Regions from separate parts of the Arthrobacter sp. MMS24-T111 genome, predicted to be linked through region 1. Evidence: predicted binding sites of a transcription regulator. Region 1 holds the regulator's gene; the other holds the start of a gene.
The links. The regulator HrcA, encoded in region 1, represses chaperone genes, less so after heat shock. The targets are predictions, from matches to a motif close to TTNGCACTCGNNNNNNNCGAGTGCNAA.

Region 1 (6,709 bases):
CTGCAGCGTTCCGGCGTCCCGGCACGCAAGCTCAGCACCGTTTTCTTCGGCGGCGGCACGCCTACGCTCCTGCCGGCCGATGACCTCGCCATGATCCTTCGTTCCGCCATCGACCAGTGGGGAATGGAGGAGGGCGCGGAAGTCACCACCGAGGCCAATCCCGACTCGGTCACGCCCGAATCCCTCGCGATCCTCAAGGGAGCCGGTTTCACCCGGGTGTCGTTCGGCATGCAATCCGCCGTCCCGCACGTATTGAAGGTCCTGGACCGCACCCACACCCCGAGCCGGGTTCCGCAGGTGGTCCGGTGGGCCCGGGAGGCGGGACTTGCCGTCAGCCTGGACCTGATTTACGGCACGCCCGGTGAATCCCTGGCCGACTGGCGGTATTCCCTTGAAACGGCCTTGTCGTACGAGCCCGACCACATCAGCGCCTATGCGCTGATCGTCGAGGAGGGCACCAAGCTCGCCGCACAGATGCGGCGCGGCGAGGTCCCGGGAATCGACGACGACGACCACGCCGACAAGTACGAGCTCGCCGACCAGCTGTTCACCGAAGCCGGGCTGGGCTGGTACGAGGTCAGTAACTGGGCCCGGACCCCGGAGCAGGCCTGCCGGCACAACCTGGCCTACTGGCGGGGCGACGACTGGTGGGGGATAGGGCCCGGCGCCCACTCACACGTGGGCGGCGTGCGGTGGTGGAACGTCAAGCACCCTGTGGCCTACGCCAACCGGCTCTCGCAGGGCCTGTCGCCGGCTGCGGGCCGGGAAACCCTCGATTCGGACACCAGGAGACTGGAGCGGGTGATGCTGGAGGCGCGGCTGCAGTCAGGGCTCGAGGTCTCGACGCTCAGCACTTTGGGCCGCCATGAGGTGGCGGGCTTGATCGCGGACGAACTGGTGGAACCGGCCGCGGCGTTCCACGGACGGCTGGTCCTCACCCTGAAGGGCCGGCTCCTGGCGGACGCCGTGGTCCGCAGGATCCTGCCCGACTAACCGCAACACGGCCCCGGCTTGAGCTTGCGATGGCTGGAATACGCTGGGTGGGCCCACAGCGGCGAGGGCCCCGGCTTGAGCTTGCGAAGGCTGGATTACGCTGGGTGGGCCGACAGCGGCGAGGGCCCCGGCTTGAGCTTGCGAGGGCTGGATTACGCTGGGGACTATTTGATCCAGCGCAGGTTGTACGGGTAGCGGTGCGGCTGGCCCCGGTTGACGTGGATCCCTGCGGCCACCGAGAAGCAGGTCAGCGCAACCCAGATCAGCGTGGCGATGACGGCGAAGATGTTGCCTACGTAGGGAATGAACACCAGGATGTTGGCCAGGACCGCGGCGATGGTGGGCGGCAGGCTGAAGTTCAGCGCTTCCTTCGACTCCTGTGCTGTGAACGGTCCGCGGTCCCGGAAGATCAGGTAGATCAGCAGGGACGGAATGCACCCCAGGATCCCGCCGAAGTGGGCCAGTGTGGCCCACTGGCGGTCTTCGCTGGCCGTGAGCGGCAGCGCGTTGGCGGGGACGCCATGGTACTCGGAACGGCCTTGGCCATCCCTGTGATCACGTGCGTTTTCTGCCACAGTCTGTTTTCCTTCGGGGGTGCAAGTGGTGCTGACGACTACTAAGGACTCGGTGCAACGCTGCCAAAATCAAGGCGTCGCAGTATCCAGAATACTGGGTCGCGGGGCGGAACCGGCTTTCAGGGCACGGTGAGGAAATCGATCACTTCCTCAACCCGTCCCAGCAGCGATGGTTCCAGGTCGGCGTACGTGCGGACGGCGCCGATGAGTTTTTGCCATCCCAGGCCAATATCTTCCTTGGTGGAGTGCGGCCAGCCAAAGGCCTTCAGGATGCCGGTCTTCCAGTCCTGCCCGCGGGGAATTGCCGGCCATTGCTGGATGCCCAGGACGGCGGGGCGGATGGCCTGCCATACGTCCACGTAGGGGTGGCCGACGATCAGGACATTTCCGGCGGCGCCAGGGGAGGCCATCACGGCGTCGGCGATGCGCGACTCCTTGGAATCGGGCACCAGGTGGTCCACGAGGACCCCAAGCCGGCGCCCAGGTCCCGGCCTGAAGTCCGCCACGGCGGCCGTGAGGTCGTCGATTCCGTGCAGGGGCTCGACGACGATGCCTTCCACCCGCAGGTCGTCTCCCCACACCTTCTCCACCAGTTCGGCGTCGTGTTTGCCTTCCACCCAGATCCGGCTGGCCTTTGCCACCTGGGCCCGCTGTCCGGCAACCCGGACCGACCCGGACGCCGTCCGCCCTGCGGCGGGACCGGCGGCCGCGCGGGCGGGCGCCGGCGGCATCAGGCGGATCGGCTGCCCCTCCAGGAGGAACCCGAACCCCAGCCGGAAAGACCGCGACTTTCCGCGCCGGTCCTCGAGGGCCACCACGTGCATTCCGCCCGACTTCTCCACCCGGGTGACAGCTCCAACCCAGCCCGACTGGACTTCCTCGAGCACCATGCCGCGCTCCACGGGAACTTCCGGCAGTTCGGTCCGGCTAGGGGCGGAAATCCCGCGGGGGCCCCAGTTCTGGTAGTCCATGGATTCGATCCGCCTCGCGCTAGGTCCTCACCCCCGGAGTTTCGCCCGGAGCGGTACCAATGCTAACAACGGGCCGAGGCATAATAGACTGTTAGCACTGAGGCATGTCGAGTGCTAACCCCTGGGCGGCACCGGACGGGGCACGCGCCCCGGACCGTGGATGGAGGTGGAGAGTGAGCGAGCCACGCAAACTGGAAGTGCTGCGGGCGATCGTGGAGGATTACGTCCACTCCCGCGAGCCCGTCGGCTCAAAGGCTCTGGTGGAGCGTCATCATCTCGGTGTTTCCAGCGCCACGATCCGCAATGACATGGCGGCGCTGGAGGACGAGGGCCTGATCACCGCGCCGCACACCAGCGCAGGACGGATACCCACGGACAAGGGCTACCGCCTTTTCGTGGACCAAATCTCGGCGGTCAAGCCCTTGTCGGCGGCAGAGCGGCGGGCCATCCAATCACTCCTCGAAGGCGCGGACGACCTCGACGACGTCCTGGACCGCACGGTCCGCCTCCTGTCCCAGCTGACCAACCAGGTGGCAGTGGTCCAGTACCCGCACTTGAGCAGGGCCCTGGTCCGCCACATTGAATTCGTGCTGCTGGCGCCGCGCAAAGTACTGGTGGTGCTGATTGCCAACAGCGGCAAAGTTGAGCAGCGTGTGATCGACGTCGGCCAGGACCTCGGCGACGAGGCGCTGGCGGAGTTGCGGACCCGGTTCCTCGGGGCCTTGGGCGGCACGTCGCTGAGCCGCCTCGCCCAGGCCTTGCCCGCCGTCGTCGCCGCCGCACCGCACCCTCAGCGCCAGGCCGCGCACGCACTGGCACTTGGGCTGGAGGTCCTGGCCCAGAGCAGCCGGGAAGACCGGATGGTCATGGCCGGAACGGCCAACCTGGCCCGGTCCAACGTAGACTTTCCACTCAGCATCGGCCCGGTGCTCGAAGCACTCGAGGAGCAGGTGGTGATGCTGAGGCTGCTGAGCGAAATGGCGCAGGACCACCGCGGCGTGGCCGTCAGTATCGGACGCGAGAACCCTTACGACGGCCTCGCAGAGGCGTCCGTGGTGGCCACAGGCTATGGCCCTGACAGCGCCGCGAAGGTAGGGATCCTCGGCCCCACACGGATGGACTATCCCACCACCATGGCCACCGTCAGGGCCGTGGCCCGCTACCTTTCCAGGATTTTGGGGCCCTGATCCTTCGTTACCGGACCACGTCCGGCATCAGGACCGGACACCGGACCCAACTGCACGCAGTACAACAAGGAAGAGATACGAACTTTGAGCAGCCACTATGACGTCCTTGGAGTCTCCCCGAAGCTACGGGCGAAGAGATCAAAAAGGCCTACCGCAAACTGGCCCGTACCCTTCACCCCGACGTAAACCCCGGGGACGACGCGTCGGAACGCTTCAAGGCAGTCACTCACGCCTACGAGGTCCTCTCCGACCCCCAGAAGCGCCGCATCTATGACACCACCGGCAACGAGAACGGAACAGACAACGGCTTCGGCGGCGCGGGGTACGCGGGCCAGGGATTCGCATTCCAGGACATCTTCGACACCTTCTTCGGTGCCGGCGGCACGTCCGGACCGGCTTCCCGGGTGCGCAGGGGCCAGGACGCGCTCATCAGCGTCCGGATCGACCTCCGCGACGCCGTCTTTGGCGTCAACAAGAAGCTCGAAGTGGACACCGCCGTCGTCTGCCCCACCTGCGACGGATCGTGCTGCCGCCCCGGCACGCACCCCGAGCGCTGCGATATCTGCGGCGGCAGCGGCCAGGTCCAGCGGGCAGTCCGCTCCATCCTTGGCCAGGTCATGACGGCGGCCCCCTGCGGCACCTGCGAAGGCTTCGGCACGGTCATCAAGGATCCCTGCAACGAATGCAGCGGCCAGGGCCGCATCCGCAGCCGCCGCTCACTGACCATCAAGGTCCCTGCCGGCGTTGCCACCGGAACCCGCATCCAGCTTCTCCGGGCAGGGCGAAGCCGGCCCCGCCGGTGGCCCCGCCGGCGACCTCTACGTGGAGATCCGGGTCAACAACGACGCCACCTATGTCCGCGAAGGCGATGACCTTCACGCCACCTTGCACATCCCCATGACAGCGGCTGCCCTCGGCACGGACGTCAGCCTGGAAACCTTCGACGGCAGCCAGGAGATCGACGTCAAGCCCGGCACGCAGTCCGGCGAGGTCATTACCCTTCGCGGGCTGGGCGTCACCCACCTGAGGGGCTACGGGCGCGGAGACCTGAAGGTCCACCTCCAGGTGGACACTCCCGCCAAACTCGACGCCGCGCAAGAGGACCTGCTGCGCCAGCTCGCCAAGCTCCGCGGGGAACAGATTACTGAGGGTAAGCTCGCCGCCAGCGGCGGAATGTTCGCCAAGCTCCGGGACCGGCTCGGTAACCTGTAGCGGTGAGCAACCCCGTATTCTTCGCCAGCCCCGGCTCGCTGGACGGCCTGGCGCCCGGCCAGGTCTTTGTCCTGGAGGGCCCCGAAGCCCGGCATGCAGTCACCGTAAAGCGCTTGTCGCCCGGGGAGGCCGTGGACATAGTGGACGGCGCCGGCGCCCGCATGACCGGCAAGGTGGCGTCGGCATCGTCCACCGCACTGGAAGTGGAGTGCGGGACCGTGGTGGCCGAACACAGGCCCGAGGTCCGGCTGGTGCTGGCGCAAGCACTGGCCAAGGGCGACAGGGACGAACTGGCCATTGAGACGGCCACGGAACTGGGCATCGACGCCGTCATACCCTGGCAGTCGGAACGGTCCATCGTCCGCTGGAAGGGGGACCGGGCCGCCAAGGCCCACGCCAAGTGGCAGTCGGCCGTTGCCGCTGCCGCCAAGCAGGCCCGCCGCGCCTGGATTCCGGAGGTCCGGGACGCCGTCGAAACGTCCGGGCTCTGCAACGCCGTGGCGGCCGCGGACCTGGCCGTTATCCTGCACGAAGACGCCGTCAGGCCCCTGCGAACCGTCCTTGAAGGATGGCGGGGGAGCGCGGGCACCGGGCCCCGCGAGATTCTGCTGATTGTTGGCCCCGAAGGCGGCATCAGTCCCCGCGAGGTGACCAAGCTCTGTGACAACGGCGCGGTGACGGCCCTGCTGGGGCACCATGTCCTGCGGTCCTCCACTGCGGGCCCGGCCGCCGTCGTGCTGGCCAGCGACATCCTGGGACGCTGGGCTACCGCACCTTAAAGGACCGGGTGTCCTCGTTCCGGTCCGGCTCTCCACCGGATCCGGCCTGCGCCACGTGGAGTTCATAATCACCGGCCGGCAGGTTAAGGGCCAGTGTGAACGCCCCTGCCTGGCCCTGTTCCGCGGCCGCCGTCGTTTCGCCGGTCAGGAAAGGCGTCTTGCCGCCGCCGTTGTCCGCCACCTGCAGGATTTGCCAGTGGAGCTTGGCTCCCGGCGACGTGCTGCGCCCGGTGATCTTCACGCTGCCTGCCGGGACTTCGGTATTCTCCTGCGGATCGATGATCCAGACCGGCGCCACCAGGCCGGCGGCACGAGTCATCAGGGCGCCCAACTGGACCTTGCCGAAAGCGACGTAGTCCGTGTGCCCGTCCACGAGGATCCGGACCCGGACCTGCTGGCTGGTGTCGATCAGCCCCGAACTGGCGGCCGCCGCGGTGGCCGTATAAATCAGTTGCTGGATGGCGCGGGCAGCCATGTCGGCGTCGAGGTTGCTGTTGAACGCGTCAGCCGAAACGTCCACGGTGATGACGTCTTTGCCTGAAATCGAGGTCGCCAGTTTGTCCGGATTTTGCCATGGCGTGAAGAAATCAGGATCGAGCGGCTTCTCCGACATCATGGCCCGCAACGCGCGCGTCACCGGGTTGTCCTGCTCCGGGACGTCGCGGAATTCGCGGTACAGGAAGATGTTGCCGCCGCTGCGGCCGATCCAGTACACGGGCGCCTTGTTGGAGGATTGGGTGGTCTCCAGCGGAGCGCTGGTGGACGGTGCATCCGGCATGGTCCCGCCGGACGCCGGGACCGAGGCGAGCGTGCCGGTCGGCGATGGGCCGCCCTCTGCGGTGCAGCCTGCCAGTATGGGAACAAGCACCAGGACGCCTGCCAGGACCGCCGGGCGCAAGGGGCCCTTCGTTCGGCCTGCCCTTTTGGGCACAGAGGTATCCGGCACTGTCCTGCCCTTGTCCTTTCGTGGCGTGGCGGGCCGATCCCCTGGC
Region 2 (6,709 bases), 700 kb from region 1:
CTGGACCTGGCGCCTTCGGTTCCGGAGGACGTACGGGGCGACCCAAAGGATCCAGAGCGCGACGGCAACCACGAGGATCACTGAGCTGCTAAGGGGGAAGTCCACACTCAAAACCGTATGAGCATCATGCCTGCTCAGTCCGCATTAGCCCCGGTGTGTCGTACCCCTGTCCACAAACCGATGGATTTATGACGGGCGGGACGCCAGCCACGGCGCCAGCAGGCCCGCCGGGACTTCTTCGGAGGTCAAGGCAAACGAACGGTGATCCGCCCACCGGCCATTAATGTGCAGGAAACGGGGCCGGTATCCCTCATCCCGAAATCCCAGCTTCTCCACCACCCTCAGGCTGGGCCCGTTCTCCGGCCGGATGTTGATTTCCATCCGGTGCAGGCCCAGGGTCCGGAAGCAGTGGTCAGTCACCAGGGCCACGGAGGTGGGCGCGATCCCCCGGCCGGCCCGGGCTTGATCCACCCAATACCCCAGCGTGGCCATCATGGCCGAACCCCACACAATCGAGGACACGGTCAGCTGGCCGACGATGGCCGGATTCCGGAGTCCCGGGGTCCGCTCGGTGATGACGAATGGAAGCGCCGTGGCCTGGGCTGCCTGCGCGTTCAATGAGCGCACCATATGCCGGTAGTCCGGCAGCCCGCCTCCGGGTTCAGGGTTGGAGGCTTCCCAGGGCGCCAGCCACTCGCTGTTCCTGGACCGCACCTCGGTCCATTCCCTTTTGTCGCGGTAGCGGATGGGCCGCAGGACCAGGTCACCGCATTCGAGGGTGACCGGCCAGATGGGACCGGTACGCACGGCGTCAGCTGGAAAGGCCGGCGGTGAAACCGGGCAGCCACTCCCGCAGGCCGGGGCCCAGGTCATCGCTGTCGACGGCCAGCTGGACGCAGGCCTTCAGGTAGCTGAGCTTGTCCCCGGTGTCGTAGCGGCGGCCGCGGAACACCACGCCGAAGACCCCATAGCCCTCCCCGTCTCCGGACGCGAGTTCCTGCAGGGCGTCGGTCAGCTGGATCTCGCCGCCGCGGCCGGGTGCGGTGTGCTCGAGGACATCAAAGACAGCGGGGTGCAGGACGTAGCGGCCGATCAGTGCCAGGTTGGACGGCGCTTCCTCGGGTGAGGGCTTCTCCACGAGCCGGTTGACGCGGACATAGCCTTCGCCGTCCAGTTCCTGGACGTCGGCGCAGCCGTAGGCACTGATCTGTGCCGGCTCCACCTCGATGAGGGCGACGACGGACCCACCGGTCTTCGCCTGCACGTCGATCATTGTGCTCAGCAGTTCGTCGCGGGCATCGATGAGGTCATCACCCAGCAGGACAGCGAAGGCTTCATCGCCGACGTGTTGTTTGGCGCGGAGCACGGCGTGGCCCAGGCCGTGCGGGTCGCCCTGCCGGACGTAGTGGATGTCGCCCAACTGGCTGGCTGCCTGGATGGAGGCGAGCTTCTCGGTGTCGCCCTTGTCGGCGAGGGTCGATTCGAGGGAGGGCACGCGGTCGAAGTGGTCTTCCAGTGCACGTTTGTTGCGGCCCGTAATCATCAGGATGTCGTTCAGGCCCACATGCACGGCTTCCTCCACCACATACTGGATGGCAGGTTTGTCCACGACGGGGAGCATTTCCTTCGGCATCGCCTTGGTGGCCGGCAAGAACCTGGTGCCCAGGCCCGCTGCTGGGATGACGGCTTTGCGGACTCTGGGGTTACTGGTAGTCACCGGACTAATCTAACGTCAGCGTCAAGCATTTCAGTAACCACCGGCACATCAGGCCGTCATCCGCCTGGGGCGCCGTGGAACGCCGGGCACCGAGGAAGGACACCATGCAGGAGAAGACGAATCCCGCCAAGGACGATATCCGGGCGGCCCACCGGCGCCGGCGGGCCGCCCGGACGGAGGCGGAGCTGGACGCCGCCGGGTCGGACCTGGCGCGCCACGGGGAAGCCTGGGCAGCATCCGTCACCGCGGGGCGCCCGGGAAACGTATGCGTCTACCTGGGTGTCGGAAAGGAACCGCCCACCATGCCGCTGGTCCATGCGCTGCATGACAGCGGCCATAAGGTCCTGCTCCCGGTATGCGAGCCGGACCGGGAGCTGAGCTGGGTGTTCTGGAGCCCGAACACAATCTTTGAACGCAGCCGGTACGCGCCCATCCTGGAACCCGCCGGACACCGGCACGGGCCCGAGGTGGCCGGGAGCGCAGCGGCGCTTATCATTCCCGCCACTGCCGTCGACCTGTCAGGCAACCGGATCGGCCAGGGGGGCGGCTACTACGACACCTTCCTGGGGCGTCTGGCCACCGCCGGGAAGGAAATACCGTTGGCCGCTGTTATCTACGACGATGAATTGCTTCCCGCGGGGCGGATTCCTGCCGAGGAATTCGACCGCCCGGTCCCGGGTGTCCTGATGCCGTCCGGGTACCGGGGCCTGGCGGGTGGCCGCTGAGCCCGGTCCCTTCCGGACGCAGTGATAGAATTAGCACTCAGGCCCTGCGACTGCTAACGGATTACCGGGTGGCAGCACGGGACCTCTCGTTTGCCCAAGAGGAGGAGCACCAGTGCCAACATATGCTTACGCCTGCAAGGATTGCGGCCACGCCTTCGATATTGTCCAGTCGTTCTCGGACAGCAGCCTGACATCCTGCCCCGAATGCGAGGGCACCTTGCGCAAGAAATTCAACAGCGTGGGTGTGGTTTTCAAGGGCTCAGGTTTCTACCGTACCGACTCCCGCGATGCCAAGGGCAGCTCGGTCTCCCCCGCCCCGGCAGCGGCGCCGGCGGCGCCTGCTGCAGCGCCCGCCCCGGCTGCAGCGGCCAACTAGCCCCACGCACTGATTGTCGACGGCGGCCGGCGCCTCCTGGCGCCGGCCGCCTTTGTCCACATAGGCGCCGCCACCCCTGTCCTGCCGCTTCGTCCGCCAATAGCGTGGGCGCATGCCTGCATATCCACGCCGCGGCCGCGACAGCCTCCGGATTCCCACCAAGTCCCGTACTGCCAGCCGTCCCGCCAAGGCCAACCACCCCATCCCGGCGCAGGTTGCCTCCTGGCTGGGCCGCAACCGCCGCTTGGCCGCCGCCCTTCTCCTGTGTGCAGCGTCGGCCATCGCCGTCAATCAACTGACGCCGGCTCCGCTCTCTACCGTGACCGCACTCGCTGCTGCGCGGGATCTTCCGGCAGGTACCGCTGTGACGGCGGCAGATTTGGCCAGCGTTCATGTGCCGCCCGGAATGGTCGCGGAGGGCTTCCTCCAAGACACCGCCGCAGCCGCCGGGAAACAGCTCGCTGGACCGTTGCGAAAAGGCCAGCTCGTTACTGACGCCCAACTCCTGGGACCGGGCCTCCTCATTGGGACGCCTCCGGGCTCGGCCGCGGTTCCGCTCCGCATGGCGGACCCGTCTTCCATTCAGCTGGTGTCCCCGGGCCAGTTGGTCAATGTGGTGCTCACATCTGCCAACGGGTTTGACCAGCAAGGCCCATCAGAGGTGCTGGCGTCTGCGGTTCCCGTGCTGTGGACTTCGAACAAGGGCGGCCAGAGCGGCCAATGGCTGGGTACTACGGAGACCGACGGGTTGATAGTGGTGGCAGCAAACGCGGAACAGTCATCCCGGCTGGCTGGAGCGTCTACGCAGGGCAGGCTCTTCTTCGTCCTGGTGGGTCCGCCGTGACACCCCGGATACGATCCCTGGACAACCTCCGGGTCGCCCGGGCCTGGAGGCCTTGCTGCGGGTCAGCCCCAGTGCGGCGGTTTCTGTTCCTTCAGCCAGGCGTCGTGGTCGTCCTCACGGTCGCCCCAGCTGCGGGCGTCGTCTTCCGCGGCCTTGCTGGGCAGCACAGCGTCGGTACCCGCGGTGGCCCGCAGTGGCGCCGGAGCGGGCTGGGGCGTGCCTGCCGGAGTTCCGCCGTCAGTTGCCGCTTCCGTGTTCTGGTTCTCGCTCATATCTTCTCCGGCCCGATTTTCCGCGGGCCCATTGTTGTCGGAAACGTTGTCGTTGGAGACGCTGAGGCCGGAAACATTGACGTCGGAGACACTGTCTTCCGCGGCCAGGCCGTTAGCCTCCGTGGTGTCCAGGCCACCGGCACGCCGGCCCTGGCTGGGGCGGATGCCCGCGGCGGGGTCTCCGGAATCACTCCGGTTCCCGCCACTGGCGTTCCGCGGCAGATAGGCAACACCGGTGGCCGGGGCCGCATCGATACCATTGAGCGCCTGGTCCACGTCGTCGTCAAGGGAACCGGCCGAGGGCGCAGTCCTGCCCGGCAACACCAGGTTTTCCAGGCCGAGGTACCCGGCAATGCGGTCGGCACAGGACGACGGGTCGGTAAAGACCTCGATGGTCCACAACGGCATATAACGCCATCCAAGGCGTTCCAGCAGCTGCGGGCGGAGCCTGCTGCGTTCCCGAACGCTCATGGTGCGGTACTGCCCGGTGCCGTCGGACTCGATCGCCACCGGTCGTGGCAGGTCGGCGTCGTCCTTGCCCATGGTGTTCAGCGGGTCAGCCGCGGCCACAACGTCGATGGCACCGTCGTACTGGTGCCAGACCCGGGCGCCGCGGGCGCGCAACCGGTCACCCAAGTCGGCGACCAGCGGGTCCGCGCCGAGTGCCTGTTCGCTGGCGGCTGCCCGGGAGGCGGGAGTTCCCAGGTCGGTGTTACCCGAAATTTCGCGGTTCAGCAGTGTGTACAGGTCCACCGCGCCGTGCGTGAGCCTGGTATGGTCCAGGTCCTCGGGCCGGAAGCAGGTGAGCACATGCATTGACCGGCGCGCCCGCGTCATGGCCAGGGCGAATTTCTCCCTTCCACCTTCGGCGGACAATGGTCCGAAATTGTGCAGCGCCCGGCCGTGCGGGGTGCGCCCAAAACCTGGGGAGAAAATAACGTGGTCGCGGACCAGCCCCTGGGCCCTCTCCAGGTCCACCACCCTGAAGGACTCAGGACCGGCACCGAAGAAGCCGGCCATCCCGGGCTGGTTGGACAGCTGAAGGCGGATGGACTCGCCAATCCTGGCGGCGTGCCGCAGGCTGGCGGTGACCACGGCGAGCGAAGTACGCGGACGCAGGCGGGCGTGCTCGAACACGAGCTCGACCACCCGGTTGACCTCAGCCACCACCGACTCCACGCCCTCGTGGTCGGCGCTGGGCAGGCCGGTTCCGTCAGGCAGGTACTCCACCAGCAGCGCCCGGTCCAAGCCCGTCGCCGACTGGCCTTCGGGCAGCCGGCGCAGCCCGCCGTCGTAAAAGTCCTTACTCAGCTGCAGGACGAGGTCCTCGTCCACGGCCCGGTACACCACGTTCAGCCGCCACACCGGAAGCACCGCGGACAGAGCCGTGAAGGCGCTCTCCACCCTGTGATGGGCGGACTCGCCGGCGGCGAGGCGTTCCACGCCCACGGTAAAGGTCCGGGGCGAGGCTATGCGCGGGTCGCCGAAAGCAATTACCTGGCGTGCACGGGCGATGGACGGCAGGACAGCCTGCAGCGACGTGGCCTCGGCATCCAGGATCACGACGGCGTCGAAGTGTTGCTCCGCCGGGAGCAGACCGGTCATCAGGTATGGGCTGACAGACCACACCGGAACCAGCGTGCCGATCAGGTCGGGGGCCTGCGCGGTCAGGGACGGCAGTGATACCCGGCCGTCCTTGAGCAGGCTGCGCAGCAGGCCCGCCTGGCGCGGCTGTTCGGCGATCGCTCCGCGCCAGCGTTCTGCCAAGTCCCAGCGAAGGCGTGCGGCGCCGCTGGCGATGTGGGCGTTGTCCGCCAACCGGTACTCGGCCTCAAGCTGGCGCAGCGCGTCGCCGTCGGACATGGCCAGGTAGTCATCGCCGCTGATCATGGCCTCAAGGGCCGACTGCCACCAAGCCAGTTCCAGCTCGGCTGCAACGGACCGTTCCGGGACTTCCCGCTCCGCAAGGTCGGCCAAGAGTTCGCCCAGGCCGTGCTCGCGCATGTTTTCGATCAGGAGGGTGCGTTCGGGGAGCGTCTTGAGGGTGTCGGTGTCCGCCACGAGGCGTTCCAGCCGCTCCATCAGCTGGCCATAGGGCGCAGCGGCGAGGGATCCGCCGGCTTCCGTGTGCCGGAGCGCCTGGCCCAACTGTTCCAGCTCCCCGTCCAGCGACCGGTACATGGCGATCATTTCGGCCAGGCCGGACGGCACCGCTGGATGGCGTTGGGTGGTGGCGTAACCGGCCCAAAGGGCGCGCTGCTCCTGGACCAGGACCAGGGATGTGTGCAGATCGGCGATGTGCACACCCGGGCGCACGTATTCCTTGGCCACCCGGCGAAGCCTGGAACGCTGCATGGACGTCATCTCGATGCCGCGCTCACGGCGCCACGCTGACGGGGCCGTGGCGGAAATCAGGTCCGTCACGGGCCGGTCGAAGATGTCCGGCGTGAATTTGTCCAAGCTGCCGCGGACGGCAACCAGCAGCTCGAGCTGCTCGCCCCATTCCGCAAAGGACTCCCCCAGCCGGATTTCCGCGTGCTCGGCGACGGCGTCCATGCGGTCGCGCAGCACCGGGAGGCTCTTGGCCACTGAGCGGACCAGGTCCTGGGCTTCCTCGGTTTCCTTCCGGGTCAGCAGCCGCGCGCCGTGCCAGGGGCTGGTGGTGGCCGCCTTGCTGAAGCTGCCCAGCTCGGCAGCACGGCGAAGCCTGCCTGCCAGCTCCTCGCGGTCCCGGATGCTGTCCAGGACGCTGCGCTTCAACCGGACTGTGGTGGC

Region 2: a site for HrcA is predicted at 2,473-2,499, ahead of ACX5I6_RS11420 (FmdB family zinc ribbon protein). Genes of this name have one in related genera too.

What each region holds. Positions count from the first base shown of each region.
Region 1 is NZ_JBTZRO010000001.1:3,123,001-3,129,709, forward strand. Features, by position in the region: gene hemW (radical SAM family heme chaperone HemW) at 1-993, shown strand, start outside; gene ACX5I6_RS14670 (DUF4870 domain-containing protein) at 1,158-1,568, opposite strand; gene ACX5I6_RS14675 (DUF3097 domain-containing protein) at 1,688-2,539, opposite strand; gene hrcA (heat-inducible transcriptional repressor HrcA) at 2,713-3,726, shown strand; partial or broken gene dnaJ (molecular chaperone DnaJ) at 3,811-4,938, shown strand; gene ACX5I6_RS14690 (16S rRNA (uracil(1498)-N(3))-methyltransferase) at 4,941-5,717, shown strand; gene ACX5I6_RS14695 (GerMN domain-containing protein) at 5,704-6,588, opposite strand.
Region 2 is NZ_JBTZRO010000001.1:2,421,536-2,428,244, reverse strand. Features, by position in the region: gene ACX5I6_RS11440 (hypothetical protein) at 1-81, opposite strand, end outside; gene ACX5I6_RS11435 (GNAT family N-acetyltransferase) at 187-807, opposite strand; gene galU (UTP--glucose-1-phosphate uridylyltransferase GalU) at 812-1,717, opposite strand; gene ACX5I6_RS11425 (5-formyltetrahydrofolate cyclo-ligase) at 1,822-2,442, shown strand; gene ACX5I6_RS11420 (FmdB family zinc ribbon protein) at 2,555-2,818, shown strand; gene ACX5I6_RS11415 (RcpC/CpaB family pilus assembly protein) at 2,931-3,662, shown strand; gene ACX5I6_RS11410 (AAA family ATPase) at 3,725-6,709, opposite strand, start outside.